Regions from separate parts of the Bordetella genomosp. 13 genome, predicted to be linked through region 2. Evidence: riboswitches for the same ligand, from Rfam matches in the RefSeq annotation. Region 2 holds a riboswitch; the other holds the start of a gene.
What was found. A riboswitch is a leader RNA that binds a small molecule or an ion and turns the genes downstream of it on or off. The one in region 2 is predicted to bind glycine.
Positions count from the first base shown of each region.

Region 1: linked by a shared signal. The riboswitch ahead of gcvT (glycine cleavage system aminomethyltransferase GcvT) and the one ahead of CAL15_RS09250 (D-amino acid dehydrogenase) in region 2 are both predicted to bind glycine.

Region 1 covers NZ_CP021111.1:874,531-889,211, forward strand. The annotation lists gene CAL15_RS04085 (SDR family NAD(P)-dependent oxidoreductase) at 1-41, shown strand, start outside; gene azu (azurin) at 146-592, shown strand; gene CAL15_RS04095 (GNAT family N-acetyltransferase) at 657-1,115, opposite strand; gene CAL15_RS04100 (VOC family protein) at 1,154-1,579, opposite strand; gene CAL15_RS04105 (VOC family protein) at 1,576-2,013, opposite strand; gene CAL15_RS04110 (arginine/lysine/ornithine decarboxylase) at 2,432-4,693, shown strand; gene CAL15_RS04115 (NAD(P)/FAD-dependent oxidoreductase) at 4,704-5,903, shown strand; gene CAL15_RS04120 (superoxide dismutase) at 6,112-6,738, shown strand; gene CAL15_RS04125 (LysR family transcriptional regulator) at 6,779-7,726, opposite strand; gene CAL15_RS04130 (Bug family tripartite tricarboxylate transporter substrate binding protein) at 7,861-8,850, shown strand; gene CAL15_RS04135 (mandelate racemase/muconate lactonizing enzyme family protein) at 8,929-10,092, shown strand; gene CAL15_RS04140 (ZIP family metal transporter) at 10,235-11,140, shown strand; glycine riboswitch at 11,316-11,404, shown strand; glycine riboswitch at 11,432-11,554, shown strand; gene gcvT (glycine cleavage system aminomethyltransferase GcvT) at 11,638-12,738, shown strand; gene gcvH (glycine cleavage system protein GcvH) at 12,817-13,191, shown strand; gene gcvP (aminomethyl-transferring glycine dehydrogenase) at 13,278-14,681, shown strand, end outside.
Region 2 covers NZ_CP021111.1:2,045,075-2,059,755, forward strand. The annotation lists gene CAL15_RS09225 (hydantoinase/oxoprolinase family protein) at 1-410, opposite strand, end outside; gene CAL15_RS09230 (LysR family transcriptional regulator) at 526-1,449, shown strand; gene CAL15_RS09235 (threonine aldolase family protein) at 1,465-2,520, opposite strand; gene CAL15_RS09240 (LysR family transcriptional regulator) at 2,703-3,581, shown strand; gene CAL15_RS09245 (Bug family tripartite tricarboxylate transporter substrate binding protein) at 3,596-4,600, opposite strand; glycine riboswitch at 4,878-4,967, shown strand; glycine riboswitch at 4,971-5,048, shown strand; gene CAL15_RS09250 (D-amino acid dehydrogenase) at 5,100-6,341, shown strand; gene CAL15_RS09255 (DNA internalization-related competence protein ComEC/Rec2) at 6,319-8,778, opposite strand; gene CAL15_RS09260 (ArsR/SmtB family transcription factor) at 9,021-9,323, shown strand; gene CAL15_RS09265 (zinc-dependent alcohol dehydrogenase family protein) at 9,385-10,359, shown strand; gene CAL15_RS09270 (restriction endonuclease) at 10,390-10,965, opposite strand; gene CAL15_RS09275 (RNA-binding S4 domain-containing protein) at 11,018-11,257, opposite strand; gene CAL15_RS09280 (iron ABC transporter ATP-binding protein) at 11,290-12,048, opposite strand; gene CAL15_RS09285 (iron chelate uptake ABC transporter family permease subunit) at 12,045-13,004, opposite strand; gene CAL15_RS09290 (ABC transporter permease) at 13,006-13,995, opposite strand; gene CAL15_RS09295 (siderophore ABC transporter substrate-binding protein) at 14,026-14,681, opposite strand, start outside.

The DNA of each region.
Region 1 (14,681 bases), 1.2 Mb from region 2:
AGGACCTGACTGTCTGCGGCGGGGCGTCGCTGGTTCGCTGACCGGCACGGCCGTCTCATCCGTTTGATCTGGCGCAAATCGGCTATCGCCGCCGCGGGTTCTAATCGAGGCTCGATCAAGATGCAAAGATCCCGGGAGTACCTTCATGCGCAAGTGGATGATCGCGGCCGCGCTGGCCGCAGCGGCAGGCCCTGTGTGGGCGCAGACATGCGAACAGACGGTGCATGGCAACGATGCCATGCAGTTCGACGTGAAGGCCATCGAGGTCGACAAATCGTGCAAGCAGTTCACCGTGAAGCTGGAGCACACGGGCAAGCTGCCGCGCAATGCGATGGGGCACAACTGGGTCTTGACGCGCGAGGTCGACATGCAGGGCGCCGCCACCGACGGCACGGCGGCCGGCCTGGACAAGGACTACGTCAAGCCGGACGATGCTCGCGTCATCGCGCACACCAAGGTAATCGGCGGGGGGCAATCGGACTCGGTCACTTTCGACGTGTCCAAGCTGGCGGCCGGCCAGAACTATATGTTCTTCTGCTCGTTCCCTGGCCATTGGGCCATTATGAAGGGCACGCTGAAGCTGGCTGACTGAGGTCTTCCGAGGGCGGCGCGCCATTGCGCCGGCCCTCGCGTTTCAACTGGCGACACGCGGCGCCTCAGGGCGCCGCGTGCTCGTATTCGATGTCCCATTCCGATTCGCCCGCCCGCACGAAGCCGTTGCGTCGATAGAAGGCATTGGACTCGCTGCCGCGCAGCGCCGTGACGCGCAGCGGCAGACCGTTCGTGCGGGCCTGGGCGATGACCGCCTGCACGACCATGCGTCCCAGGCCCAGTCCTTGTGCGTCGGGATGGAGGTACAGATGGTCCAGGCGCATCGCGCCTGCCTCGCGAGATACCGCGTAGAAACCGACGCGCGCACCTTCGTGGCAGATCCAGCGCATGTCGGCCGGTACGAAAGTGGCGCGCAGCCGGTTTCGAGATCGCTCGGGATCGTACCTGCCAAGACGCTCGAGGCTGGGCCGCATGGCCAGCGCGCGAAGCTCGGCCATGGCGTCGAAATCGTGGTCGTCCACGGGCAGGAACTGCATGGTGTCAGGCAGGACAGGGTGGTCCATCGGGGGGCTCGAAGGGCGCGCGTCGCGCCCCGTGTCGATCAAGACTGCCACGGGTCGTAAGTGCCGAAACTCCAGATGTGGCCTTCGGGATCGCTGCAGGTGAAGCCGCGGCCGCCGTATTCGGCATCGGCGATCTCGACCAGGATGCGGGCGCCCGCGGCCTGCGCGCGAGCATAGACCGCGTCGGCATCGTCCACGATGACGTAGGCGCTCTGCGTTTCGCAGCCGCCCACTTCGTCCGGCTGCTTCATGTATTGCGCGAACTCGGTGTCGCGCACGGATCCCAGCATGATCATGCCGTTGCCCAGCGTCAGCTGCGCATGAAGGATGGTGTCGGCGGGGCCGGGCACCACCAGGTGCGCCGCGAAGCCGAAGGCCTGTTCCAGCCAATCGATGGCCGCCGCGGCATTGCGGTAGCGCAGGCACGGAACGATGCGGGCGTAGTCCTTGGGCGCGGTGATCATGGTCTGTCCTCCTGGTCGTGGGGTGAAGCCGGCGTCGCGATGGCGTCGTAGCCGCGGGCCGTGAATTGCAGGACGCAAAGGCCGTGCCCGAAGGGGTCGCCGAGATGCGCGATGCGGCCCCACTCGTGCGAGGTGGCCGGGTCTTCGAGCCGGGCGCCGGCCGCCACCGCGCGCGCCACGGCGGCATCGACATTGTCGACCACGAAGTCCATGTGCACGGGCGTCCAGTGACGGGCGTAGTCGCGTATCTGGTCCGTGGCGCCGGCCGCGCGCGATCCGGCCGGCTTGCGCAGCAGGTACAGACGCACATTGGCGCCCGTCAGTTCAACGCCGTCGGCTCCGAAGCGGCGGCCCGGCGCCAGCCCGAAGGCCTCGCAATAGAAGCGTTCGCCGCGCGGCAGATCGTCGACGTCGATGTTGACCAGTATCTCCACAGGCTGTCCTTCCGGGCGTTAGGCAGCGGGCGCCGCGTGACGCGTTGCGCATGCGCAACGCGGCCATGCAACGGGGGCTTGGGCGCTTTTCTGGCAGGCGTCGCGCCGCTGCGAACCGCCTTCAGTATGGCCGGGGCGTGCGGCCCTGGCAAGGCGGCCCCGCCCCCACGGCATGGCTGGCGGCCCTTGCCTCGATACCTATAATGAAAGGGTCGAGTAGCGTGGGTTTCCGCAGCAGTCCTCCCATCCGCACAGGTTCGGACACCATGAGTCCGGCTTGTCGCGTCTTGTCAACAGCACGTCCCCTGATAGCAGTACACTCGCGTCCGTTTTACCTGCAGCGCGCGCCCGCCGCGCGGCTGCGGCAGATCGACGGCCCACACCTCGCGCCAATTCGCCTTGCCCCTGGAGCGCCCGCATGAAATTCCGGTTCCCTATTTTCATCATTGACGAAGACTATCGTTCCGAGAACGCCTCGGGGCTGGGAATTCGCGCGCTGGCCGCCGCCATCGAGGCCGAGGGTGTCGAGGTGCTCGGCGTAACGAGCTACGGCGACCTGAGTTCGTTCGCCCAGCAGCAAAGCCGCGCCAGCGCCTTCATCCTGTCCATCGACGATGAAGAGTTCGACGATTCGTCGCCCGAGGACGTGGCCAGCGCCATCAAGAACCTGCGCTCGTTCATCGGCGAACTGCGCTTTCGCAACGCCGACATCCCCATCTATCTGTACGGCGAGACGCGCACGTCCGAGCACATCCCCAACGACATCCTGCGCGAGCTGCACGGCTTCATTCACATGTTCGAGGACACGCCCGAGTTCGTGGCGCGCCACATCATCCGCGAAGCCCGCAGCTACGTCGACGGGCTGGCCCCGCCGTTCTTCCGCGAGCTGGTCGAGTACGCGCAGGAAGGCTCGTACTCTTGGCACTGCCCGGGCCATTCGGGCGGCGTGGCGTTCCTGAAGAGCCCGGTGGGCCAGATGTTCCACCAGTTCTTCGGCGAGAACATGCTGCGCGCCGACGTGTGCAACGCGGTCGACGAACTGGGCCAGCTGCTGGACCACACCGGCCCGGTGGCCGAGTCCGAACTCAACGCGGCGCGCATCTTCCACGCCGACCACTGTTTCTTCGTCACCAACGGCACTTCCACCTCGAACAAGGTGGTGTGGCATGCCAACGTGGCGGCGGGCGACGTGGTGGTGGTCGACCGCAACTGCCACAAGTCGATCCTGCACGCCATCACGATGACGGGCGCCATTCCGGTGTTCCTGCGGCCCACCCGCAACCACCTGGGCATCATCGGGCCCATCCCCCTCGAAGAGTTCGAGCCCGAAAGCATCCGCAAGAAGATCGAGGCGAACCCGTTCGCGCGCGAAGCGCTGAACAAGAAGCCGCGCATCCTCACGCTGACGCAGAGCACCTACGACGGCGTCATCTACAACGTCGAGATGATCAAGGAAAAGCTGGGCAGCTACGTCGACACGCTGCACTTCGACGAGGCTTGGCTGCCGCACGCGTCCTTCCACGAGTACTACCAGGACATGCATGCCATCGGCCAGAACCGGCCGCGCAGCAAGGAAGCCATGGTGTTCGCCACGCACTCGACGCACAAGCTGCTGGCCGGCATCTCGCAGGCCTCGCAAATCATCGTGCAGGAGTCCGAGTCGCGCAAACTCGACCGCAACATCTTCAACGAGGCCTACCTGATGCACACCTCGACCTCGCCGCAGTACGCGATCATCGCGTCGTGCGACGTGGCCGCGGCCATGATGGAGCCGCCCGGCGGCACCGCGCTGGTCGAGGAGAGCATCCGCGAAGCCATGGACTTCCGCCGCGCCATGCGCAAGGTCGAGTCCGAGTTCGGCAAGAACGACTGGTGGTTCAAGGTATGGGGCCCCAACCGCCTGCCGGCCGACGGCATCGGCTATCGCGACGACTGGATCCTGCAGGCCAACGACCATTGGCACGGCTTCGGCGAAATGGCCGACGGCTTCAACATGCTCGATCCCATCAAGGCCACGATCATCACCCCGGGCCTGGACATGTCGGGCAGCTTCGGCGAAACGGGCATTCCGGCCGCCCTGGTGTCCAAGTACCTGACCGAGCACGGCGTGGTGGTCGAGAAGACCGGCCTGTATTCGTTCTTCATCCTGTTCACCATCGGCATCACCAAGGGCCGCTGGAACACGCTGCTGACCGCGCTGCAGCAGTTCAAGGACGACTACGACCGCAACCAGCCGATGTGGCGCATCCTGCCCGAGTTCTGTCGCGACCATCGCCGCTACGAGCGCATGGGCCTGCGCGACCTGTGCCAGCAGATCCACGAGGCCTATCGCGATCGCGACGTGGCGCGCCTGACCACCGAAATGTACCTGAGCGACATGGTGCCGGCCCTGAAGCCCTCCGATGCATTCGCCCGCATGGCCCACCGCGAGGTCGAGCGCGTGGCCATCGACGAACTCGAGGGCCGCGTCACGGGCGTGCTGCTGACGCCGTATCCTCCCGGCATCCCGCTGCTGATTCCGGGCGAGCGCTTCAACCGCACCATCGTGCAATACCTGCAGTTCGCGCGCGAGTTCAACTCGCGGTTCCCCGGCTTCGAAACTTACATCCACGGCCTGGCAGAGGACACCGCGCCGGATGGCAGCAAGCGCTACTACGTGGACTGCCTGAAGGAAGACTGACAGCGTCCCGATGTACGACGTCGCGATCCTGGGCGCCGGCGCCGCGGGCATGATGTGCGCCGCGGTGGCGGGCCAGCGCGGCCTGCGCGTGGTGCTGGTCGACCATGCCGACAAGCTGGCCGAGAAGATCCGCATCTCGGGCGGCGGGCGCTGCAACTTCACCAACATCGGTGCGGGCCCCGCCAACTTTCTTTCCGAGAACCCGCACTTCTGCCGCTCGGCGCTGGCCGGCTACACGCCGCAGGACTTCATCGGCCTGGTGCGCAAGCATCGCATCGGCTGGCACGAGAAGCACCGCGGCCAGCTGTTCTGCGACGACTCCAGCGAGTCCATCATCCAGATGCTGCGCGCGGAATGCGAGCAGGGCGGCGTGGCCTGGCGCATGTCGTGCCGCGTGGCCGAAGTGGCCCGCGACGCCGACGCCTATGTGCTGCGCACCAGCCAGGGCGAGATCCGGGCCGCCAAACTGGTGGTGGCCACGGGTGGAATGGCCATCCCGCAACTGGGCGCCACCGACTTCGGGCTGAAGATCGCGCGGCAGTTCGGGCTCAAGGTGGTCGAGCCGCGTCCGGCGCTGGTGCCGCTGACCTTCGACGCCACCGAATGGAAGCCTTTCGCCGAGCTCTCCGGCGTGGCGCTCGAGGTCGGATTGGAGACGGGGCAGGGCGCCGCCCGCGGCGAGTTTCTCGAAGACCTGCTGTTCACCCATCGCGGGCTGTCCGGCCCGGCCATCCTGCAGATCTCCAGCTACTGGAGGCCCGGCGAGGCTATCACCCTCGACCTTGCGCCCGGCCGGGACATGGCAGCCGAACTGCTGGCGGTGAAGCCTGGCAACCGGCAGCAGTTGCATACCGTGCTGGGCGGCATGTGGCCCAAGCGCCTGGCCGACCGCTGGCTGCGCGCGGCCGGGCCGGGCGGCCAGGATCTGTCCGCCAGCCGCGTGGCCGACCTGCCCGACCGCGCCCTGCGCGAACTGGGCGCGCGCATCCAGCAATGGCGGCTGGTGCCCACCGGCACGGCCGGCTACAAGAAGGCCGAGGTGATGCGCGGTGGCGTGGACACCCGCGGCCTGGACCAGAAATCCATGCAGGCACGCGGCGTGCATGGGCTGTACTTCATCGGCGAAACCGTCGACGTCACCGGCTGGCTGGGAGGCTACAACTTCCAGTGGGCCTGGGCATCGGGCGTGGCCTGCGGCAAGGCGCTGTAGCGGCATTGCCGCGACGAACTGCCGCGTTTCCTTCAGCGCCATCCCGATCACGCGGTCGCACGCCGCGCCGCGAGCCTATCGCCCTGAGACGGGCAGGCCGGCACGAACCATGCTGAGTTGACCCGGAACGCGCGAACCGCCCGTCGCGCGGCTGCGTGCGTGCCAGCCTGAACCGCGGCCTGTCGAAGGCCGACAACCGGAGATTCCAATGGCCTATACCCTACCTCCCTTGCCTTACGCCTACGACGCGCTCGAGCCCCACATCGACGCGATGACGATGGAGATCCACTACACGCGCCATCACCAAACGTACATCAACAACCTGAACTCGGCGCTGGAAGGCGCGGGCATCTCGTCCGATCGACCGGTGGAAGACGTCATCGCGGACCTGGAGCAACTGCCCGAATCGGCGCGAGGCGCCGTCCGCAACAACGGTGGCGGCCACGCCAATCACAGCCTGTTCTGGACAGTGATGTCGCCCGACGGCGGCGGCGAGCCCAGTGGCAAGCTGGCGGATGCCATCCAGGCCGAACTGGGCGGCATGGATGCCTTCCGAGACGCCTTCACCAAGGCCGCCTTGTCGCGCTTCGGCAGCGGCTGGGCCTGGTTGAGCGTGACGCCGCAAGGCCGGCTGGTGGTGGAAAGCACCGCCAACCAGGACAGCCCGCTGATGCACGGCAACATGCCCGTGCTCGGTCTGGACGTCTGGGAGCACGCCTACTACCTGAAGTACCAGAACCGCCGACCCGAATACATCGCCGCTTTCTACAACGTGATCGATTGGAAGGAAGTGGCGCGTCGCTACGAGGGTGCGCTGCGGCCCGCCTCGGCTTGATGCGGGTTCGGGGCGAGCGCGCCGGCCGGCCCGCCCTGGTTCATGACCGCGAGGCCTGCCGCGGCCGCAGCCCGGGCGGCGCATCGGGCGGCCGGGCAAAGGCCTCGCGCAGGAAATCCACGAACGCGACGACCCGCCCGGCATACTGGTGTTGCGGCAGATACACCGCATAGATGTCCGCCGGTGGTGTGCGGTAGCGGCCCAGCACTTGGCGCAGCCGGTCCGTTGCCAGGTGGGCCGCAATGTCCCACTCGGCGCGCAGGATGATGCCATGCCCGTCCAGCGCCCAGTTCACGGCGATGGCCCCGTCGTTGGTGCTCATATGCACCCCCACCTTCACCGTATGCGTGCGCTTGCCTCGATGCAGGCGCCAGACGCCATGCGTTTCGCTGCCGTGCCGGATGTCGATGCAGGCGTGCCGCGCGAGGTCTTCGGGCACCAGCGGTTCGCCGTGGCGCGCCAGATAAGACGGTGCGGCGCACAGCAGCCTCCGGTTCGCGGCAATGCGCCTGGCGATGACGCGGGCTTCGGGCGGCTCGCCGAAGCGCACGCAGACGTCGAAGGCATCCTCGGTGAGCGCGGGCGGCGCCACCGTCAGCTGGAGCTGCACGTCCACGCCCGGATAACGGTGGCGGAATGCTGACAGCAGCGGGGCCACGTGGTTGCGGCCGAATCCCAGCGTGGCGTTCACGCGCAGAAGGCCCTTGGGTTCCTGCGGCGCCCTGGACACATGGCGCTCCATGTCCTCGATGTCGGCCAGGATGCGCCGCGCATGCATCAGGTAGATCTCGCCTTCTTCGGTCAGGTGCATGCGGCGCGTGGTGCGCGTCAGCAGCCGCACGCCAAGGCGCGCCTCCATCTGTGCCAGCCGCTTGGTAACCGCGGGCGGGCTGACGCCGATCTCGCGCGCGGCCGCCGCCAGGCTGCTGCAGCGCGCCACGATGCTGAAGAACGCCATGTCGGTAGGAGCCAGGGACGTGCTCATCATTAACCAGATGGAAATAATGGAATAACTTTCTGCGTGTTTGTTGCCATTCTAGCGGGCTTAGAGTGCAGACGATCCGTCAGCAAGGCGCGGCTACCGGCATTGCCCGGATATATCGAGAACAACCAGGAGACTCCATGTCATTGACCTCTCTGTTGCGGCATTGCCGCCATATGCTGGGCGCGCTGGCGTTGCTGCCCATGGCCGTTGCGGCGCAGTCCGCCTATCCCGGCGACCGGCCCGTATCCATCGTCGTGCCTTACTCGCCGGGCGGCGCCACCGACGCGGTCGCGAGGCTGCTCAGCACCAAGCTGACCGGCACCATGAAGGGCACCTTCATCGTCGAGAACAAGCCGGGCGCCAGCGGCACCATCGCCATGTCGTCGGTGGTGCGCGCGCGGCCCGACGGCCACACGCTGTTCATGAACGAGATCACATCCACGGTGGTGTCCGAACTCGTGCCCAACCTCAGCTTCGATCCCATCAAGTCCCTGCAGCCGGCGGTGCTGGTGGCCGAGACTCCGTTCGTGCTGGTGATCAACAGCAGCGTGCCGGCACGCAACCTGACCGAGTTCGTGGCATATGCGCGCGCCAATCCGGACAAGATCACCTACGGCTCCGGCGGCGTGGGCAGCGGCCCGCACCTGGCCGGCGAGCTGTTCAAGCAACTGACGGGCGCGGACATCCTGCACGTGCCGTATCGCGGCTCCGGTCCCGCGCTGCAGGATCTGCTCGGTGGCCAGATCCAGATGCTGATCACCGCCGCGCCGACCGTGGCGCCCTTCATCAGCGAAGGCCGGCTGCGGGCCCTGGCGGTAGCGCGCAATGAACGCATCAAGGCCCTGCCCAACGTGCCGACCGCCAAGGAAGCGGGCCTGGCAGGCTTCGAGATCAGCAACTGGTTCGGCCTGGCCGCGCCGCTGGACACGCCGCAGCCGGTCCTGGACGCCATCGCCCAGGGGGTGAATCGGGCTTTGAAGGACAGCGATTTCCTCGCCAGCCTGGACACCGCGGGCGCGGTGCCGCTGGGCGGCACCTCGAGCGCGGCCCGCGAGCACGTGTCGCAGGAAACCAGGCGCTGGAGCGCGATGCTGCAGGCCAACGCCGCGCAGGGCGCCAAGCGCTGACGACAACGCAGGGCGGGCGCGGCCGAGGCGGGCGTGCCCGATGAATCGCCATACCCGTGGCAGCTACAAAGGAAGGCAATGAAAATCAAGCGTATCGTCCCGCTGCACGTGGGCCAGTTCATGTATGCCCGGATCGAAACCGATTCCGGCCTGGTGGGCATCGGCGAGGCCGGCACCTGGGGCCATCTGCAGGCCGCGGGCGCCGCCATCCAGCGCTTCGCCGAATACCTGGAAGGCAAGCCGGCCTTCGACATCGAGCATCACTGGAACGTGATGCATCGCTTCAGCTACTTCCAGGGGCTGGCGATCAACGCGGCGATCTCGGCGATCGACATCGCGCTGTGGGACATCAAGGGCCAGGCGCTCGGCGTGCCGATCTACGAACTGCTGGGCGGCGCGGTGCGCAAGAAGGCACGCATCTATGGCCATGTCTACGAAAGCTCGATCGAGAAGATCCTGGTCGAATGCCAGGCCAAGATGGATGCCGGCTTCAACGCGTTCGGCCATCTCAATCCTTTCCTGGACGAGGGCAACGACCAGGTGTGGTTCAAGACCCATATCAAGAAGATGCGCGACGCCATCGACAACGTGCATCGCATACGCGAGGTGGTGGGCGATCGCGTGGACCTGCTGATCGAATTGCACCGCCGCCTGACGCCGCCCGAAGCCGTGACCTTCACCAACGCGATCGAGGACACGCATCCCATGTTCGTCGAGGATCCCATCCGACCCGAGGGGCCCGACGCCATGGCTCGCGTGGCCGACAAGATCAACGTGCCCATCGCCACCGGCGAACGCTTCGCCACCATCTACGAGTTCCAGGCGCTGCTGGCGCGCAACGCCGTCGAGTTCGCGCGGGTGGACCTGTGCCTGTGCGGCGGCATCACGGGCGGGCGCAAGGTGGCCGCCATGGCCGAGGCTCATCACGTGCAGATCGTGCCGCACAACCCGTTGTCGCCGATCGGGCTTGCCGCCTGCCTGCAACTGGCGGCGGCGGTTCCCAACTTCGCCATTCAGGAATACGCTACGGGCTTCGAGGCCGGCATCTTCGAATCGCGGCCGGAGCACCTGGGCAGTGACGTCGTCGACGAGGTGCCGCGGCCCGACCAGGGGTTCGTCGACATTCCCAGTCGTCCCGGCCTCGGGATGGCGCTGGTACCGGATGCGCAGCAACGGCGTCCGCCGCTGTCCAAGCCGATCTCGATGCGTCCGCATTTCGACGGCTTCGTCATCGACCAATAGCCGGCAGCGGCAGCGGCTGCGGCGTGCCGGACCTGCGGGCGGCACGCCGCTTGCTGAGAAGCGGCATACCGGTTGTATGCTTTATTGAAAATGACTATCATTAACAATAAAGCGTATGACTTTGGCAACCCAGGAATTGCCGATGAACACCCACAGCCGCCACCGCGTACGACCCGCCGCCACCAGCGTCAGCATCTGGACGCTTACCGTGCTCGTCGCATGTCTCGCCATGCACCAGCTGTGGGCGTACTTCGCGGTGCGCACGCCCGCCGTGTCCGACGCGCTGCTGGGCGGAATGGTGGCGGCCGCCGCCACCGCGCTGGGCACGCTGCCCGTGGTGTTCTCGCAGACGCTCTCCGAGAAGGTGCAGGACATCATGTTCGGCTTCGGCGCGGGGGTGATGCTTGCCGCCTGTGCCTTCTCGCTCGTGGTGCCGGGCGTGGCCGCCGCCGAAGCGCTGGGACACGGCGCCTGGACGTCGGCGGGCATCGTGGGCGTGGCGGTGCTGCTGGGCGGAGCCGCGCTGCTGCTGGCCGACCGCGTGCTGCCGCACGAGCATTTCATCAAGGGCAAAGAGGGCGGCCGCGACCGCGCCGACTCAAAGAAACTGCGCCGGACGTGGCTGTTCGTCTTCGCCATCATCCTGCACAACGTGCCCGAAGGGTTGGCGATCGGGGTGAGCTTCGTCGGCAACGACGCGTTGCGCGGCACGGCGCTCGCCACGGGCATCGCCATCCAGGACGTGCCCGAAGGCCTGGTGGTGGCGGTGGCGCTGATGGCCGCCGGCTATGGGCGCGCGACGGCCGTGGCCATCGGCATGCTGTCGGGCCTGGTCGAGCCGCTGGGCGCGGTGCTGGGCGCCGCCATCGCGGGTTGGTCGGCCGCCATGCTGCCATGGGGCCTCGGATTCGCCGCGGGCGCCATGCTGTTCGTGATCAGCCACGAGATCATCCCCGAGTCGCACCGCAAGGGTCACGAGGTCGCCGCCACCTGCGGGCTGATGATCGGCTTCGTGCTGATGATGATCCTGGACACCGTGCTCGGATAAAGCCGCCGATGCGGCTGCGGCTCACCCGAGGCTGACGCCGCGTGAGTTCTGACTCGGTGCTCCGGACTCCGCGCGGGCACGAGGCGAAGCCACGGCCTACCGTGGCGCCCGCGGCGGCGGCGCCACGTCCCCGCTTTGCGGCGCCCGGCTTTCGGGGTATGCTTGCCGCGCTGTCACGCATGTTGCGGGAGAGAGCCGCTTTGTCGGCCGCCGAAGGCGCAATTCGCCCGGAATCGCTCAGGTAACCCATACCGCAACTGCATCGTCCGCGGCGCCCATCGCGCCGCACCGAAACAGCACTCTGGAGAGACCTGGTGCCCGCCCGGCGCTTCGCGCAGGCAGGCCACCCAGGCGCCGAAGGTGCAAACCCGCCGCCGCGGGGCAACTCTCAGGCAAAAGGACAGAGGGGCGGAAGAATCGGCCGATCGCCGGGGCTTTCGCTTCGCATCGGCATCGCGCAATCCCTTGCGGCGCCGCTGCCGCTGGAGTCTCTCCGCATGTCCGCACCTCTGCAACGCACCCCGCTCTACGACGAACACCTCGCCGCCGGCGCCCGCATGGTCGATTTCGGCGGCTGGGAAATGCCGCTGTCGTACGGCTCGCAGATCGAAGAGCACCACGCCGTGCGCCGCGCCGCCGGCATGTTCGACGTCTCGCACATGCTGAACGTGGACGTCGCCGGTCCCGACGCGCGCGCCTTCCTGCAGCGCCTGGTCGCCAACGACGTGGCCAAGCTGACCGTGCCGGGCAAGGCGCTGTACAGCTGCATGCTGAACCCGCAGGGCGGCGTCATCGATGACCTCATCGTCTATTTCTTCGCCGCCGACAAATGGCGCGTCGTGGTCAACGCCGGCACCGCCGACAAGGACGTCGCGTGGATGCGTCGCGTTGCCACGTCGGGCAGGTTCGACGTGACCATCGCGCCGCGCCGCGACCTGGCCATGGTGGCGGTGCAGGGCCCCGAGGCACGAGCCAAGGTATGGGCCGCGCGCCCCGACTGGCGCGCCTCCTCCGAACCGCTGGGCCCGTTCTCCGCGGCCCTGCCGGGCGACGACACGCTGGTGGCCCGCACGGGCTACACCGGCGAAGACGGCTTCGAGATCGTGTTGCCGGCCGCCGAAGTGGTCGCGCTGTGGCGCAACCTGGCCGCGCAGGGCGTGCGGCCCTGCGGCCTGGGCGCGCGCGACACGCTGCGCCTGGAGGCCGGCATGAACCTGTATGGCCAGGACATGGACGAGCTGATCCAGCCCGACCAGGCTGGCCTGTCGTGGACCGTGTCGCTGAAAGATCCGGCGCGCCGCTTCATCGGCCGCGATGCCCTGGAACAGCACGCCACGCCGGCCGCCTTCCTGGGCCTGAAGCTGCAGGAACGCGGCGTGATGCGTGCCCACATGACCGTGCGCACCGCGCAGGGCGACGGAGAAATCACCAGCGGCACCATGTCGCCCACGCTGGGCGTTTCCGTGGGCTTCGCACGCCTGCCCGCCGGCGTGCAGCCGGGCGACCAGGCGCAGGTCGACATCCGCGGCAAATGGGTGCCCGCTCTGGTCTGCAAGCTGCCCTTCGTGCGTCACGGCAAAGCCGTCGAACACTCGTAAACTCGTGCTTCCGGCCCGCCGGGGCCGGAAGGCGCGCAATCCCTTTCCCGTATCGCAGCACCCAGCCCAGGAGTTTCCATGAGTCTGCCCACCGATCGCAAGTACACCGCGTCCCATGAATGGGTCAAAGCCGAAGGCGACGTGTTCGTCGTCGGCATCACCGACAACGCCCAGGACCAGCTCGGCGACCTGGTCTTCGTCGGCGAAGTGGAAGTCGGCGCCAAGCTCAAGGCCGGCGACAAGGCCGGCGTGGTCGAGTCCGTCAAGGCCGCTTCCGACATCTACACGCCGGTGTCCGGCGAGATCGTCGCGTTCAACGACGAGCTGGACGCCAATCCCGCGCTGATCAACGAGTCCGCCTATTCGGCCTGGATCTTCAAGGTCAAGCCGGACAACGCCACAGACCTCGACGGCCTGCTGGACGCCGCCGGCTACGAGGCCTCCAACGGCTGAGTCCGCGGCCGCGCGGGCGTCATGCCGCGCGGCCCGTCTTCGGCACGCCGCAGCCGCGGCGGGCCATCGTTCTTCGAGATTGCTTCATGTCGCGCGCCCTAGACACCCATACCGATTTCATTCCCCGCCACATCGGCCCCTCCGACGAGGACCAGGCCAGCATGCTTGCCGTGGTCGGCAGCGCCAGCCTGGACGACCTGATCGCCGAGGTGGTGCCGCCGCGCATCCGCAGCGGCGAACCGCTGGACCTGCCGGCCTCGCGCAGCGAGACCGACGTGCTGGCCGAGCTCAAGCGCATCGCCGGCCGCAACAAGGTCTATCGCAACTACATCGGCCAGGGCTACTACGGCACGCACGTGCCGAACGTCGTGCTGCGCAACATTCTCGAGAACCCCGCCTGGTACACGGCCTATACGCCCTACCAGCCCGAGATCTCGCAGGGCCGTCTCGAGGCCCTGCTGAATTACCAGACCATGGTCGCCGACCTGACCGGGCTGGACATCTCCAACGCCTCGCTGCTGGACGAGGGCACCGCCGCCGCCGAAGCCATGACGCTGGCGCGCCGCGGCGCCAAGGCGCAAAGCCCGGTGTTCTTCGTGTCGCAGCACTGCCATCCGCAAACCATCGAGGTCGTGCGCACGCGCGCCATCGGCCTGGACATCGAAGTGGTGGTGGGCGACGAGGCGCAGGGCCTGCCCGAGTGCTTCGGCGTGCTGCTGCAGTATCCGCACAGCCTGGGTTCGCTGGCCGACTACCGCGCGCTGGCTGAAGCGGCGCACGCGCAGGGCGCCGTCGTGGCGTGCGCGACCGACCTGCTGGCGCTGGCCGTGCTGGCGCCGCCCGGAGAATGGGGCGCCGACATCGCCGTGGGTTCGGCGCAGCGCTTCGGCGTGCCGTTCGGCTTCGGCGGCCCGCACGCCGGCTTCATGGCCTGCAAGGATGCCTTCAAGCGCAACATGGCCGGCCGACTGGTGGGCGTGTCCAAGGACGCTCAGGGCAACCCCGCGCTGCGCCTGGCGCTGCAGACGCGCGAGCAGCACATCCGCCGCGAGAAGGCCACCTCGAACATCTGCACCGCCCAGGTGCTGCTGGCCGTGATGGCCGGCATGTACGCCGTGTGGCACGGCCCCGCCGGCATCGCGCGCATCGCCAACCGCGTGCAGCGCTACACCGCCATCCTGCGCGGCGAACTGCTCAAGCTCGGCATCAAGGTGGCCAACGATACGTTCTTCGACACGCTGCTGCTGGAAACCGGGCCGGCCACGCCGGCCATCGTCACGGCCGCCGCGTGCGAGCACATCAATCTGCGCCGCGTCGATGGCGCGCGCCTGGCGGTGTCGCTGGACGAGACCGTCAGCGCGCAAGACCTGCAGGCCCTGGTCAACGTGTTCGCCGCGGGGCTCGAGCAGGACGACGTGGCTCTCGACGTGGACGCGCTGGACGCGCAGGCCGCGGGCGGCATCCCGGCCGCGCTGCGGCGCCAGGGCGCC
Region 2 (14,681 bases):
GCGAGGGCCTGGCCGTCGCAGCCCAGGCGCTCCGTCACTTCGAAGCGGTCGACCCGGGCCGACGGCGGCACGGGCTTGGGTATGTCCAGATTGAAGTAGTGGGGCCGGCGCTGGCGCGCAATGTCCAGCACGTCGGCGAAGCCGCGCGTGGTCAGCATGCCGGTGCGCGCCCAGGTGCCCTCCAGCACTGCGTTCGTGGCGAGCGTCGTACCCAGCACGACGAAATCGACATCGGCCGGGGCCACGCGGCCCAGTTCCAGCAGTTCGCGTATGCCGTCCAGGATGCCCTGCGCCGGGTCCTGCGTACGCGTCGGCACCTTGTGGTACACGCACACGCTGCTATCGGTGTCGCGCAGCACCAGGTCGGTGAACGTCCCCCCCGTGTCGATGCCTATCCAATACTTTTCCATGATTCCCGTTGTTCCAGGTTCGGGACACCGTTTGACGGCGGCCCACAGGCGAGCCGCCATCTTGCGACGAAAGGCATCTCATGACTATTGGAATTTTCGAAGCTATTATTAAGAAATGCCTAATAAACTGAAGCTGCGTCAGCTCGAGGGTTTCGTCGCCGCTGCCGACCTGGGATCCTTCGCCCTCGCGGCTTCGCACATGGCGATGAGTCCACCGGCCTTTTCGCAGGCCATACGCGAACTCGAGGCCACGCTGGGGGTGGCGCTGTTCGACCGCACCACCCGCCGCGTCGACCTCACGCCGGCCGGCCAGCAGTTGTTGCACAGCGTGCGCCGGCCGTTGCAGGACCTGGACCATGCCCATGAAGAGATGCGTGCCCTGGCGCTCGGCCACCGCGGACGGGTGGCCTTCTCTATCCTGCATTCGCTCGCCTTCGGCATCGGCACGCGGGCGCTGGCCGCGCTGCGCGAGCGCCACGCCAGCATTTCGGTGCAGATGATCGAGGACCAGAACGACGTGCTCGTCGAGCGCGTGATGAACCGGGAGGTCGACTTCGGGGTCGGCATGTTCACCCACGCCAGCGACGACCTCTCGTTCGAGCCACTGTTCGTGGACGAGCTGGTCGCGGTCTTCGCGGCCGGTCATGCGCTGCGCAAGAGCCGGCAGGTCGAATGGGCGGAGTTGGCCGCGCATCCGCTGATCCTGCTGCCGCAGAAATCCAGCGTGCGCCGACTGGTCGAGGCCTCGATCCTCGTCACCGGCATGCCGCGCCAGCCGGTCCACGAAGTGGTCAGCATGGTCACGGCCATCAACATGGCTTCTGCGCGCCTGGGCATCACGATACTGCCGGCCCTGTCGCTGCCGTCGCTGAACATGCGCAAGGTCGCCTACCGGCCCATCGGCGAACCCAAGCCTTACCGGCAGATCGGCATTTTGCGCAAGCTGAGCCGGCCGGTCCTCGAGGCGGAACGCGTGGCGTTGGCGCAAATCCGCCGCGAGGCGCGCGACGCGGAAGGCGTGCTGCACCCGCCGCCCTGAACACCGAAGGCGCGCCTATCGCCCCTGAACTGCCAGCGCAGCGAAGACCTGGCAGGCCTGGTCGACGTCCGTCGACACGATGTGCCGGTGCGTGACGCAGCGCAGGACGTTGCGGCTCCACGGCCGCACCAGCACGCCCGACTGCGCGAGATCGGCCGCCCATTGCTGGGCCGGACGGCCGGTCTGCGACGTATCCACCATGACGATATTGGTCTGCGGCACGCTGACGCGCAGCGCCGGCGCCTGCTCACGCAATTGCGCGCTCAGGCGCGCGGCGGTCTCGTGATCCTCGCCCAGTCGCGCCACCATGGACCGTATAGCGACCAGGCCGGCGGCGGCCGCGATGCCCACCTGGCGCTGGCCGCCGCCCAACGCGCGGCGCATGGTGCGGATCCTGCCGGCCAGTGCGGCGGGGCAGGCCAGCACCGCGCCCATCGGCGCGCCCAGTCCCTTGGACAGGCACACGGCCACCGTGTCGGCATGCTCGGCCAGCGCCGAGGCGGGCACCCCCAGATACGCGGCCGCGTTGAACATGCGCGCGCCGTCCAGGTGCACGGCGGCGCCCGCCGCGCGCGCCAGGGCGGCGACGTCGCGCATGTACTCGACCGGCAGCACCGTGCCGCCGGCGCTATTGTGCGTGTTCTCCAGGCACACCAGCGCGGTGCGCAGCTTGCTGCGCCGCGAGTCCAGGGCGTCGGACAACAGGTCCAGGTCCATCGCGCCGCACTCGCCGCGGATGGGTTGGTAAAAGGCTCCCGTCAGCACGGCGCCGCCGCGCTCCGCCCCGTAGATGTGCGAATCCTCCTGCGCCAGCACGATGTCCTGGCGGGCCGCCTGCACCATGATCGTGGCCAGGTTGGCCATGGTGCAGCTTGGAAAGTACACGCCATCTTCCTTGCCCAGCAGCTCTGCCGTGGCCGCCTCGAGTTCGCGGGCGGTGGGGTCTGCGTCGAGCCCGTCGTCGCCCAGCCGGGCCGTCGCGATCGCCTCGTACATGTCTGCGGTGGGCAGCGTGACGGTATCGCTGCGCAGGTCGATGGCGTGGTTCGGTACGTTCGTGTTCTGGTTCATTGTGGCTGCCTGTCGTGGTGCGGTCCTGTCCAGCCGGACCGCCAAGTATGCGGGGCACGGGCCCCTGCTGAAAGTCCGCGCGGGCCGCGAATTGCGCTGTGCCTGCGGCCTGCTATGCGTACGCATGGCTCCTGGGGTACCTTATCGGCGCCCCGTCTCCATGTTCCTGCTCCGGTGCTTCCATGAATCTGCGATCCCTCGAGACGCTGCGCGCCATCCTCGTCCACGGCAGCTTCACCGCCGCCGGCGAAGCGGTGGGATGCAGCCCCAGCGCCGTCAGCCTGCAGGTCAAGCAGCTCGAGCAGTTCTTCGGACAGCCGCTGTTCGACCGCAGCACACGCGTCATCAAGCCCACGCCCTTCGCGCTGCAGATCGCCGCCGCGGCCGACGAGTTTGCGGACACGATCGCCTCGCTGCGCACGCGGCCCTCGATCGCCATCGAAGGCAGGCTGCGGCTGGGCGCCATCACCAGCATGCAGAGCGACCTGCTGCCCCAGGCGCTGCTGACGCTGCAACAACGGCATCCCAAGCTCGACGTCAAGATTCCTCCGCTGAACGACACCAACGAAATCCTCAAGGAACTGCGGGCCGGCAGGATCGACGTCGCGCTCGTGGTGCGTCCCGGCGGCGGCGGCTCCAGCCGCCTGGCCTGGGGCGACCTCGTGCGGCAACCCTACGTCATGCTCGCGCCTCCCGGCGCCGCGGAACGCAGCCCGCAGGCCCTGGTCAAGGCCCACGGCTGGGTCGCCTACGATACCGGCCTGCCCGGCGGCCAAGTCGCGGCGCGCCACGTGCGCAGCATCGTGCCCGGCGCGGCGTTCCGCATGGAGCTGAGGTCCATGGACGCCCTGGTGTCGCTGGTGTCGTTGGGCATGGGCGTCACGGTCATCCCTCGGCCACGCCGGCCGCTGGCGGCAGCCTACGGCGTCCAGGAAGTCGACCTGGGCAGGCACGCGCCGCACCGGCAGATCGCACTGGCATGGCGGCGGACGGACGAAGGCAACCGCAGGATCTCGGCCGTCATGGACGCCTTCGTCGCCACCTGCCGCTCCGACGCCTGATCCGCCGCGCCGCGTCAGTCGATGGTGACGCCCGTCTCCTGGATGACCTTGCGCCACTTCGCGCGCTCCGCGGCCAGGAAGGCATCGAACTCGGCCGGCGTGCCGGTGATCCGCACTTCCACGCCCTTGTCCGCCAGTTCCTTTTTCATCTCCGGCGTCGCAAGCGTCCGGTTGATCTCGCGATTCAACGTGCCGATGGTCTCGGGCGGCGTCCCGGCCGGCGCGACGACACCGTAGAACACGTAGTAGTCCAGCCCCGGGAACCCGGCCTCGGCCAGCGTGGGCACCTGCGGAAAATCGGCGTTGCGTTGGGCGGAAGTCACGGCCAGCGCGCGCAGCTTGCCGGATTTGATCAGCGGCGCGGCCGCCGACAGCGACGAAAAGTAGATGTCGACCTGGCCGCCGAGCAGGTCTGTCATGGCCGGACCGGCGCCCTTGTACGGCACGTGCACCAGCTTCGCGCCGCTCTGCCTGGCCCAGCTGGCCGACACCAGGTGGCCCACCGTTCCGTTGCCCGAGGTCGCATACGTCAACTCGGACTGCCGGGCGGCCGCCACGACATCCGCGATGGACTGGTAGGGCTTGCTGGTGGACACCACCAACGCCAGCGTTCCGGTGCCGACCAGGGCGACGGGCGCCACGTCGGTTTCGGGGTCGATCTGCAGCTTGCTGTACAGGTACTTCGCGGACACCAGGTTGCTCGTCTCGCCCAGGACTATCGTGTGGCCGTCGGGCGCGGCGCGCGCGCCATAGACCAGGCCGATCATGTTGCCGGCGCCGGGCCGGTTCTCGATCACGAACTGCCAGCCCGTGGATTGCGACACCTTGGCGGCCAGCAGCCGGGCCGTGGTGTCCGTGCCGCCGCCGGGCGGGCTGGGCGACACGAGGTGGATCGGGCGGCCGGGCGCGGGAAATGCCGCCGGCTGGGCGGCCGCCTGGGACGCGAACGCGGCGATGAGCAACAGGGCGGGCAGCGCGCCGGCGCGCATCAGCCTGTTGGGCAGGTACTTGTCGAGCATGATTTCACCTTGGTTCGACCCGGTACGCCCGGGCTCTGGGTTGCATGGATAAGAGGCTGGGCATGGGGGAATTCGGGCGGGGCCGTCCACGCTTCGAAGTGGCCGCACGGGACCGTGCCATGCATGAAATGGTAGCGTCGGCGCGCGCGGGGCAAGACGAGGTTTTCATAGACCAGCATTGAGTTTTCCTCATCAATCCGCACGCGCTTGCGCATGCGCCGTGGCAGAAAAGACTTGCCGCGCTCCAAGCCCTTTCGATATGCTGCACGGGTCGTATCAAGGCCGCGCAGAAGAGTCCAGCGATGCCGCTGGCGCCGACGGAGCAACCGCCCCGGAAACTCTCAGGCAAAAGGACTGCGCGGGCCAGACGATCTGGAGAGAGACGCATCGCGTCCACCGAAGGGGATACCGCGCGACGCGGTTCAAGCTCTCAGGTACCAAGACAGATGGGGCGCGATGGCCAACGGGCCACCGCCCTTCTTTTCGTCAAGGTACAGAAATGTCCCATATCGCCGTGATCGGCGCCGGCATCACCGGCGTCACGACCGCCTATCTGCTCCGGCAGGCAGGCCACGATGTCAGCGTCATCGACCGCCGCCTGTACGCCGCCATGGACACATCGTTCGCCAATGGCGGCCAGCTGTCGGCCTGCAACGCCGAAGTCTGGAACCACCCCGCCACGTTGGCCAAGGGCCTGCGCTGGATGTTCCGCAAGGACGCGCCCCTGCTGCTGAACCCCACGCCATCCTGGCACAAGTACAGCTGGCTCGCCGAGTTCCTGTGGGCCATGCGGAAGTATCGTCACAACACGATCGCGACCGCGCAGATGGCTATCGAGGCGCGCCGCCACCTGTTCGCCATGGCCGAGCAGGAAGGCATCGCCTTCGACCTGGAGAGGCGCGGCATCCTGCATTTCTATCATGACCGAGAGAGCTTCGAAGCAGCGGGCCGGGGCAATACGCTGCTCAGCCAAGGCGGGCTGGAGCGGCGCGCGGTCACGCCCGACGAGATTCGGCGGATCGAACCGGCATTGACCGGGACGTACTTCGGCGGCTACTACACGCCGTCCGATGCCACCGGCGACATCCACAAGTTCACGCGCGGCCTGGCCGATGCGTGCAAGCGGCATGGCGTGCGCTTCCTGTATGGCCACGAGACCCATGCCCTGCGCTTCGCCGGCCGAGGCGTGCAGGTCGACGTCTTGCCGCTGGACGCCGGCACCGACCAGCCGGCGGGGGATGCCGAACGCCTGGACGCCGATGCCGTGGTCATCTGCGGCGGCGTCGGCAGTCGTGGCCTGGCGGCCATGGCCGGCGATCGGCTGAATGTGTACCCAGTCAAGGGCTATTCGATCACGGTGCACCTGAACGACGCGCAGAGCGTGCACGACGCACCCTGGACCAGCCTGCTGGACGAACGCGCGAAAATCGTCACGTCACGGCTGGGCGAGGACCGGTTCCGCGTCGCGGGCACCGCGGAGTTCAATGGCCACAACCTGGACATCCGCGCCGACCGCATCGCCCCGCTGGTGCGCTGGGCGCGCGCGAACTTTTCCATCGACACCTCGCGCGTGGTGCCGTGGGCGGGGCTGCGCCCCATGATGCCCGACATGATGCCGCGCGTGCGCCGCGGGCGCAGGCCGGGCGTGTACTACAACACCGGGCACGGCCACCTGGGCTGGACCCTGTCGGGCGCGACCGCGGCGCAGGTGGTCGGTCTCATCCAGGCGGACCTGCGCTAGCCTCTGCGCGCTCGTCAAGCGGCGCATGCCAGTAGCGCCGCGCGGCGTCGCGCTGCGCCCACACGCGCAGGCCGTCGGGCGACGACCGGGCCAGGATCGCGCCCTGCAGATCCGTGCGCCACAACGTCGCGCCGGCCGCGCGCCAGCGCGCCACGACCGCCGCGGCCGGATGTCGGAAGCGATTCAGGTGCCCCGCCTGCACGATGACGTGCGCGCCCTCGGCCGCCCGCACCAGCGCATTGCCGGAAGACGTGTTCGATCCGTGATGCGGCGCCGCCACCAGGTCCAGCGACGGCAGCTCGGCCGCATACAACGCCTCTTGCGCCGTGCCGGCGTCGCCCGGCAGCAGCATGGCGTGCGTGCGTCCCTGGACCAGCAGCACGCAGCTGCGGGCGTTGTCGTCGCTGGCGCGGGCAGCGGCGCGGACACCGCCGCGACCGCCGGCCGCGGGCGGATGCACGAAGCGGAACGTCACTTCATCGACTTTCCATTCCATGCCGGCTTCGCAGGCTTGCATGTCATGCGGCATGGGTGGCGCCTCATTCCAGCCGTCGGGCCGCTTCGCGCCCTCGCGCCGCAGGTGCGCGCTGATGTCGAACGAGGCATACGACACGGCCACCGGCATGGCGGCCAGCACGCTGCGCAAGCCGCCGGCATGGTCCAGGTCGGCATGCGAGATGACCAAGGCGTCCAACGCGCGCACGCCGCGCGCATGCAGGTACGGCACCAGTACGCGCTCGGCGGCATCGGTGCCGTCGTGGCGGCGCGGCCCAGCGTCGTACACCAGCACGCGCGTGGCGGTCTCGACGACGATGGCGGTGCCCTGCCCCACGTCCAGCGCCGTCATGCGCCAGTCGCCGGGCGGCGGCCGCTCGGGACGCCAGCACAGCAGGGGCAGCGCGCACAGCCAGCCCAGGTGCCGCAGCGGCCAGCCCGGCGCCTGCAGCGCCCACACGCATCCCGCCAGCGCCAGCATCATCAGAGGCCATGGCGCGGCGGCCACGTCCAGCGCAGCCCAGTCGGCCTGCCCGATCCAGGCCACGGGCACCATCACCGCGGCGAACAACGCATGCCCTATCCATCCCGCCAGCCACGCCGCCGGCTGCGCGCCCGGTATCGCGGCCAGCGCGCCGCACAGCAGGGCCAGCTGCGTGACCACCGTGCCCACGATGGGGATGGCGATGGCATTGGCAAGCGGCGAAGCCAGCGACACCTGGTGCATCAGGAACGCCAGCAGCGGCGTCAAGGCCAGGGTGATGGCCCCTTGCACCCGCACGAACTCGCGCAGTGTCGCCCTCACCCGCTCGCGCGGGCCGCGCGGCGGCGGCCTGTGGTTCTCGGCCACGCGCATCAGCACCGCCACCGCGCCGAACGACAGCCAGAAGCCCGGCGCCAGCAGCGCCCACGGATCCAGTGCCACCACGCAGCCGCCCGCCAGCAGCAGCACGCGCGACGCGCCCAGCGGCAGCCGCGACAGGCCCGCCAGCGCCACCACTGCCAGCATGAAGAATGTACGGCGCGCCGGCACGCCCCAGCCCGCCAGCAGGCAATAGGCCAGCGCCACCACCAGCGCGGCGACGCCGCCGGCCAGTTGGGCGGGCAGGTATTCGGCCAGTCCGACGCCGCGCCAGCGCACCCGCCGCCATAGCCAGGTGGCCAGCAGCCCGCCCGCCGCGGCCATCATGGTGACGTGCATGCCGCTGATCGAGACCAGATGCGTGATGCCGGTGCGATTGAAGACCTGCCAGTCTTCCCGCGCCACGCCGGCCTGGTCGCCGATGGCCAGCGCGATCAGCACCGGGCCGTAGCGATGACCTTGCATCGCCTCGCGCATGCCGGTTCGTATGTGCTGGCGCAGCCGCTCGATGGCTACGCCGGGCGTGGCCCATGGATCGTCCTCCACCAGTTGCGGACGTCCGCGCACCGTGCCGACGGCGCGCACGCCTTCGGCGAAGTCTCGCAGCTCGGCATCCCAGGCATGCGGGTTCGAAGGGCCATAGGGGCGGCGCAGCACCAGGGCCATGCGCCAGCGCTGCCCGGGCAGGACTTCCGGCAGGCGATCGACCTCGCCGGGCGGACCATTCCAGGTGACGCGCAGCCGCGCGGGAACGCCCGCGGGCCGGCTGGCATCGGCCTCGGCCACGAAGCGGCGCTGGCCGGCATCGTCGCGCGGCAGGCTGACCACCAACACGGTAAGCCGGGTGACCTGGTCGTTGTGCGCGTCGGCCAGTGCGTCGTGCAGCCTGGCCTGGGCCTGAAGGCCCGCGTTGGCCATGCCCGCCAGCAGCCCCGCGGCCGCGACGCAGGAGAGACGGCCGGCGCGATGGCGCCAGACGAAGGCCCCGGCGATTGAAACCAGGGCCGCCGATGCCGCAGCCCACAGCCACGCGCAGGCCGGCAGCCGCGCCAAGGTGTGGATGGCCGCGCTGCCCAGCATGAAAGCGACAAGGAAGAGACGGCCGGCGATGATGGCAAGGCTCCGAAAGCCAGGCAGCTTATCGGAGCAATCGCGGCCTCGGGCAAGGACCGGGACGATTCGATCCCTGCCGATAAGCCAGAACGTCTGTCTCCGCAGCCGCCTCCCCGCGGACAGCGTGACTGGCAAACTGTGGAAGCAGATCGCCGCTACAGCGATCGCCCCCGTATTGACATATCGGAAAACCTCGATATAGTGTCGCCATGGACCTGCTCGAAATATTCAAAGCCCTGTCGAACCGGACCCGCCTTGAAATCCTTAAGGGTTTGAAGGATCCGGCCAAGAACTTCCCCCCGCAGGATGAAGGGGACGTTCATACGGTGGGCGTGTGCGTCAGCAGCATTCAAGAAGGCGTGGGGCTGTCCCAGTCGACGGTTTCTGACTACCTGGCAACGCTGCAACGAGCGGGCCTGGTCGAAGCCAGGCGCATCGGCCAATGGACCTACTACAAGCGGAACGAAGCAGCCATCAAGGCGCTTGCCGCACGCATCGGGAAAGAGCTGTAATTTTTTTGCCCTAAAATATCGGTAATTCCCGATATCCCTTTTTCTAGAAACGAGGAATGCAATGAAAGCGATAGTTCTCAAGTCATTCGGCGGCCCGGAATCGTTCGAACTTTCCGAGGTACCCAAGCCGGTGCCGCATGCCGGCCAGATTCTGGTCCGGGTACATGCCACGTCCATCAATCCATTGGATTACCAGGTTCGACGCGGCGATTATCCCGAGCTGGTGCAACTGCCGGCCATTACCGGGCACGACGTATCCGGCGTCGTCGAAGCAGTCGGGCCGGGTGTGACGTCCTTCTCCCCGGGAGACGAAGTCTGGTATACCCCGCAGATATTCGACGGATCGGGAAGTTATGCCGAATACCACGTCGCCGCCGAAAGCATTATCGGCAAGAAACCTGCCTCGCTGAGCCATCTCGAAGCGGCAAGCCTGAGCTTGGTTGGCGGGACGGTGTGGGAAGCACTGATCGTACGCGCGGCGCTGAGAGTCGGCGAAAGCATTCTGGTGCACGGCGGCGCGGGAGGCGTCGGTCATGTGGCGATCCAGCTGGCAAAAGCCATGGGAGCAAGAGTGTTCACGACCGTGCGCGAAGCAAACTTCGAGTTCGCACGCAGCCTGGGGGCCGATGTGCCCATCGACTACGAAAAAGAGGATTATGTCGACGCCATCATGCGGGAAACGGGTGGCCGCGGCGTCGATGTCGTGTTCGACACCATCGGCGGAGACACATTGTCGCGCAGTCCCGACGCGCTCGCGCAACTGGGCCGCGTCGTCACGATCGTGGACATTGCAAAGCCGCAGAACCTCATCCAGGCCTGGGGCAAGAACGCCAGTTATCACTTCGTCTTCACAAGACAACACCGCGGCAAGCTCGATGAGCTGCGTGCACTGATAGAGCGCGGTCAGCTGCGGCCACACGTCGGCGCCGTCTATTCGCTTGCCGATATTCCGCTCGCCCATGCCCGGCTGGAAAGTCCCAACAACGGCATTCGAGGAAAAATCGCGATTGCGGTCGACCGTGGGCTCATTCCGTAAATACGCATGGGACGCGGCGGCCAGGCGATGCTAGAGCTTCTGCCGCCGCAACAGCTTCGCCAGCTCCGCCGCGCCCATCACCGACATCCCTTGCGCCTTGGCATACTGCCAGGCGTTGTCCGACACCTGGCCCAGCGCGATGAAAATCGCCTCGCGCGCGCCGCGCTGCCCGCGCGCGGCCTGCAGTTCGCGCAAGGGCTCGACGCCGATGCGCGCGGCCTTCCACCGCTTGGCGCTGACCAGCGCCACGTTGCCGTCCTTGGTCAATGAAAAATCGATGCCCGGCAGATTCAGCCGCTGGACCTCGCATCCATCGCTCTTGAAGCCGGCCTCGACCGTGCCGGCGAACTCCGCCCACGACATCGCGCTGGTAGCTTCGGCCACGGCCTGCACCCGCGCCTCGGAAGGCCGCGTCAACTGCCGGTACGCGGCGATGATGGAAATGACCGCGAACGGCACCGCCCCGAACACGCCGAACCAGACCATATCCTTGGGCAGCGCCGCCACCGCGCCGCCGCACAGCAGCACCGCCACGCCGGCGCTCATCCACCACGGCGAGCGCAGCAGCACGGCGAAGACGGAGTTCCGGGACATCTTGAGTTTCATGGCGGTGGCTCGCTGGTTGCGGTGCGCGATCGAAGTGATCGAAGCGATCGGATCAGGCTTCGTCGCCCTCGGCCTGGCGCACGACGATGCGCACGTCGCCGCAGGTGACGATCTGCCCGCCGCGGATCTTGGCCGTCTTGCGCGTTTCCACCACGCCTCCCACGCGGACCAGGCCCTGCGCCACCAGCGCCTTGCCGGCGCCGCCGCTGTCGCAGACTCCGGTGGCCTTCAGCAACTGGTTGACTTCGATGTAGGAGCTGCCTTGGGCGAGCGTGAATTCGATGAGGGACATGCGTATTCCGGTGGATCGAGCGCCGCCCGATTCTACCGGTAATACGTGCAGACCCTCCGTCCGTCCAGCTCGTGCACCTGGATCGGCAGCTCGTACAGCGCCTCCAGCACGTCCGGCCGGATGATCTCCTGCGGCGTGCCGTGATACGCCACCCGCCCATCCTTCAGCGCCACGATGCGGTCGGCGTAGCTGGAGGCGAAATTGATGTCGTGCAGCACCAGCACCACGGTCTTGCCCAGTTCGTCGGCGGCGCGCCGCAAGATGCCCATCATCGCCACGGCGTGCTTCATGTCCAGGCTGTTCAGCGGCTCGTCCAGCAGCAGATAGCGCGTGTCCTGGCACAGCACCATGGCCACGAAGGCGCGCTGGCGCTGGCCGCCCGAGAGTTCGTCCAGGTAGCGTTCCGCCAGCGGCTCCAGCGCCAGGTACGAGATCGCCCGGTCGATGTGCGCCTTGTCGTCCAGCGTCGGCCGCCCGCCGGTGTACGGATATCGGCCGAACGCCACCAGGTCGCGCACGGTCAGGCGCAGCGGCAGGTGGTTGTCCTGGCGCAGGATGGCCAGGCGGCGCGCCAGCTCGCGGCTGTCCGCGCGCGCCACGTCCAGTCCGTCCACCAGCACCTGCCCCGACGAGGGCGCCAGCAGGCGGCTTGCCATGGACAGCAGCGTGGACTTGCCCGCCCCGTTGGGCCCGATGATGGCGGTGACGCCGCCGGCGGGCAGGCTCAACGTGACGTCGTCCACCACCACCGTGTCTTCGTAGCGCTTGCTGACTGCTTGGATCTCTATCATCGGCGCCCCCTGCGCAGAACGAGGAACAGGAACATCAGGCCGCCCAGGAATTCGATGACCACGCTGACCGTGGTATTCAGCTGCAGCACGCGCTCCAGCAGCGCCTGCCCGCCGACCAGAAACAGCACGCCCAGCAGCACCGCGGCGGGTACGGTGTGCCGGTGCCGGTCGCTGCCCATGGCGTGGTAGGCCAGGTTGCTGACCAGCAGGCCGAAGAACGTGACCGGGCCCACCAGCGCGGTGGACACGGCCACCAGCACCGCGATGCAGGCCAGCGTGGCCATCAGCGTGCGCCGATAGTCCACGCCCAGGTTGATGGCCATGTCGCGGCCCAGGGCCAGCACGTCGTAGCGCCGCCGCATGTGCCACAGCGCCAGCGTGACGCACAGCGCCGTCGCCGCCGCGATGGGCAAGAGGCCGGTGCGCGCCGTGTTGAAGCTGGCGAACATGCGGTCCTGCAGCACCAGGAATTCGTTGGGGTCGATCAGCCGGATCGCGAAGCCCGACAGGCTGCGGAACAACAACCCGAACACGATGCCCACCAGCATCATCAAATGCAGGCTGCGCACCGCGCCGGAGAACAGCCAGCGGAACAGCAGGCACGCGAAGGCCGTCATGGCGCCCGCCTCCAGCAGGAACTTCCACAGCGGATCGTCCGTGGCCATGGCCGACAGCCCGAAGCCATACACGATCAAGGTCTGGATCAGCACATACAGCGCATCGAAACCCATGATGGCCGGGGTGAGGATGCGGTTGTGCGTGATGGTCTGGAACAGCACCGACGACATGGCCACGCAGTATGCGACCAGCAGCATGGTCAGCAGCTTGCCGCCGCGAAACGGAATGACGAAGGACCACTGGCCGTTGGCGCCCAGCGTCATGAAGGCCACGCAGCAGGCCAGCGCCAGCGCGCCCAGCCAGGCCACGCGCGCCTTGGGAGTAAGGATTCTTAGCATGTCAGGCAAAGCGGGTCTTCCTGCCGCGCAGCAGGCACAGGAACAGCGCGCTGCCGATCACGCCGACCACGGTGCCTATGGGCACCTCGTACGGGTACAGCACCAGGCGACCGATGATGTCGCAGGCCAGCACGAACGCGCCGCCCAGCGCGGCCACCCACGGGATCGCGCGCCGCATGTTGTCGCCCATCAGCAGGCTGACGGCATTGGGCACGATCAGGCCCAGGAAGGGAATGGTGCCCGCCGTCACGACCGTCATCGACGAGATGGCCGACACGATGAGCAGGCCGGTCAACGTCAGCCGGGCATGGTTCAGGCCCAGGTTGGACGCGACGGCGCGGCCCATGCCGGCCACGGTGTAGCGGTCGGCCGCCAGCCAGGCCGCGCACGTCAGCGCGAATCCCAGCCACAACAGTTCATAGCGGCCGCGCAGCACGCTGGAAAAGTCCGCGATGGTCCAGGCGTGCAGCGACTGCAGCAGGTCATAGCGATAGGCCACGAAGGTGGTGGCCGCATGGATCACGCCACCCAGCACCAGGCCGATCAGCGGGACGATGAACGGCGTGCGCAGCGGTACGCGGCGCAGCAGCGCCAGGAACAGCAGCGTGCCGCCCAACGCGAACACCGTGGCCACCAGCATCTTGGCAAAGACGGGAATGTCCGGCATCACCAGCGTGACGAACAGGATGCCGAGCGTCGCGGACTCCATGGTGCCCGCGGTAGAGGGTTCGACGTAGCGGTTGCGCACCAGCATCTGGATGATGAGGCCCGCCACCGCCAGCGACATGCCGGCCAGCAGCAGCGCCAGCGTGCGGGGCAGGCGGCTGACCAACAGCAGCTTCCACGTGCGTGCGGCGTCCGGCCCGCCCAACAGCGCGCCGTACGAGAACTCGATCGCGCCCAGCCCGATGCTGACCACGCACAGAACCACGAGCACCACCGACACCAGCGCCAGCCCGCCCCACCCTTGCAACCAGGACCGCAACGTCACCGGCCCCTCCTTGCTACCGCCATCATCGAACTACAGTCCCTTGGCCAGTGCCTCTGCCAACTGATCCACGTTCTGCTGCATGGCGGTCAGGCCCGCGCTGCCCAGCAGATACCAGTTGTAGGCGTTAAGGTACACCACGTGCCCGGTACGCCAGGCCTTGGTCGAACGCACCAGTTCGTTGTCCAGCATGCGCTGCGCCGAAACGCCCTCGCGGCCGATGGCCGCGTCGCGGTCGATGACGAAAAGCCAGTCCGGGTCGGTCTTCGCGATGAACTCGAACGACACGGCCTGGCCGTGGTTGGACACGTTGAGGTCCGGCACGGCCGGCTTGATGCCGAAGGCATCGTGGATCACGCCGAAGCGCGAACCCGGACCGTAGGCGCTCATCTTGCCGCCGGTGGTCAGGATGACCAGGCCGGTGCCCGCGCCGGCCGCCTTGGTCTTCAAGGCCTCGACGGCGTCGCGCAGCGCCGTCACCTTCTGCGCCGCCTGGTCCTGCTTGCCGTAGAGCCCGCCCAGCAGCTCGGTGTTGCGCACCACGCTGCCCAGCAGGTCCTTGGGATCGACCGTCAGGTCGAGCGTGGGCGCCAGCCTGGCCAGCTGGTCATACTTGGGCGCGGAGCGGCCGGCCACCAGGATGACCTGCGGCGCGGCCGCGTGGATCGCCTCGTAGTTGGGCTCGAACA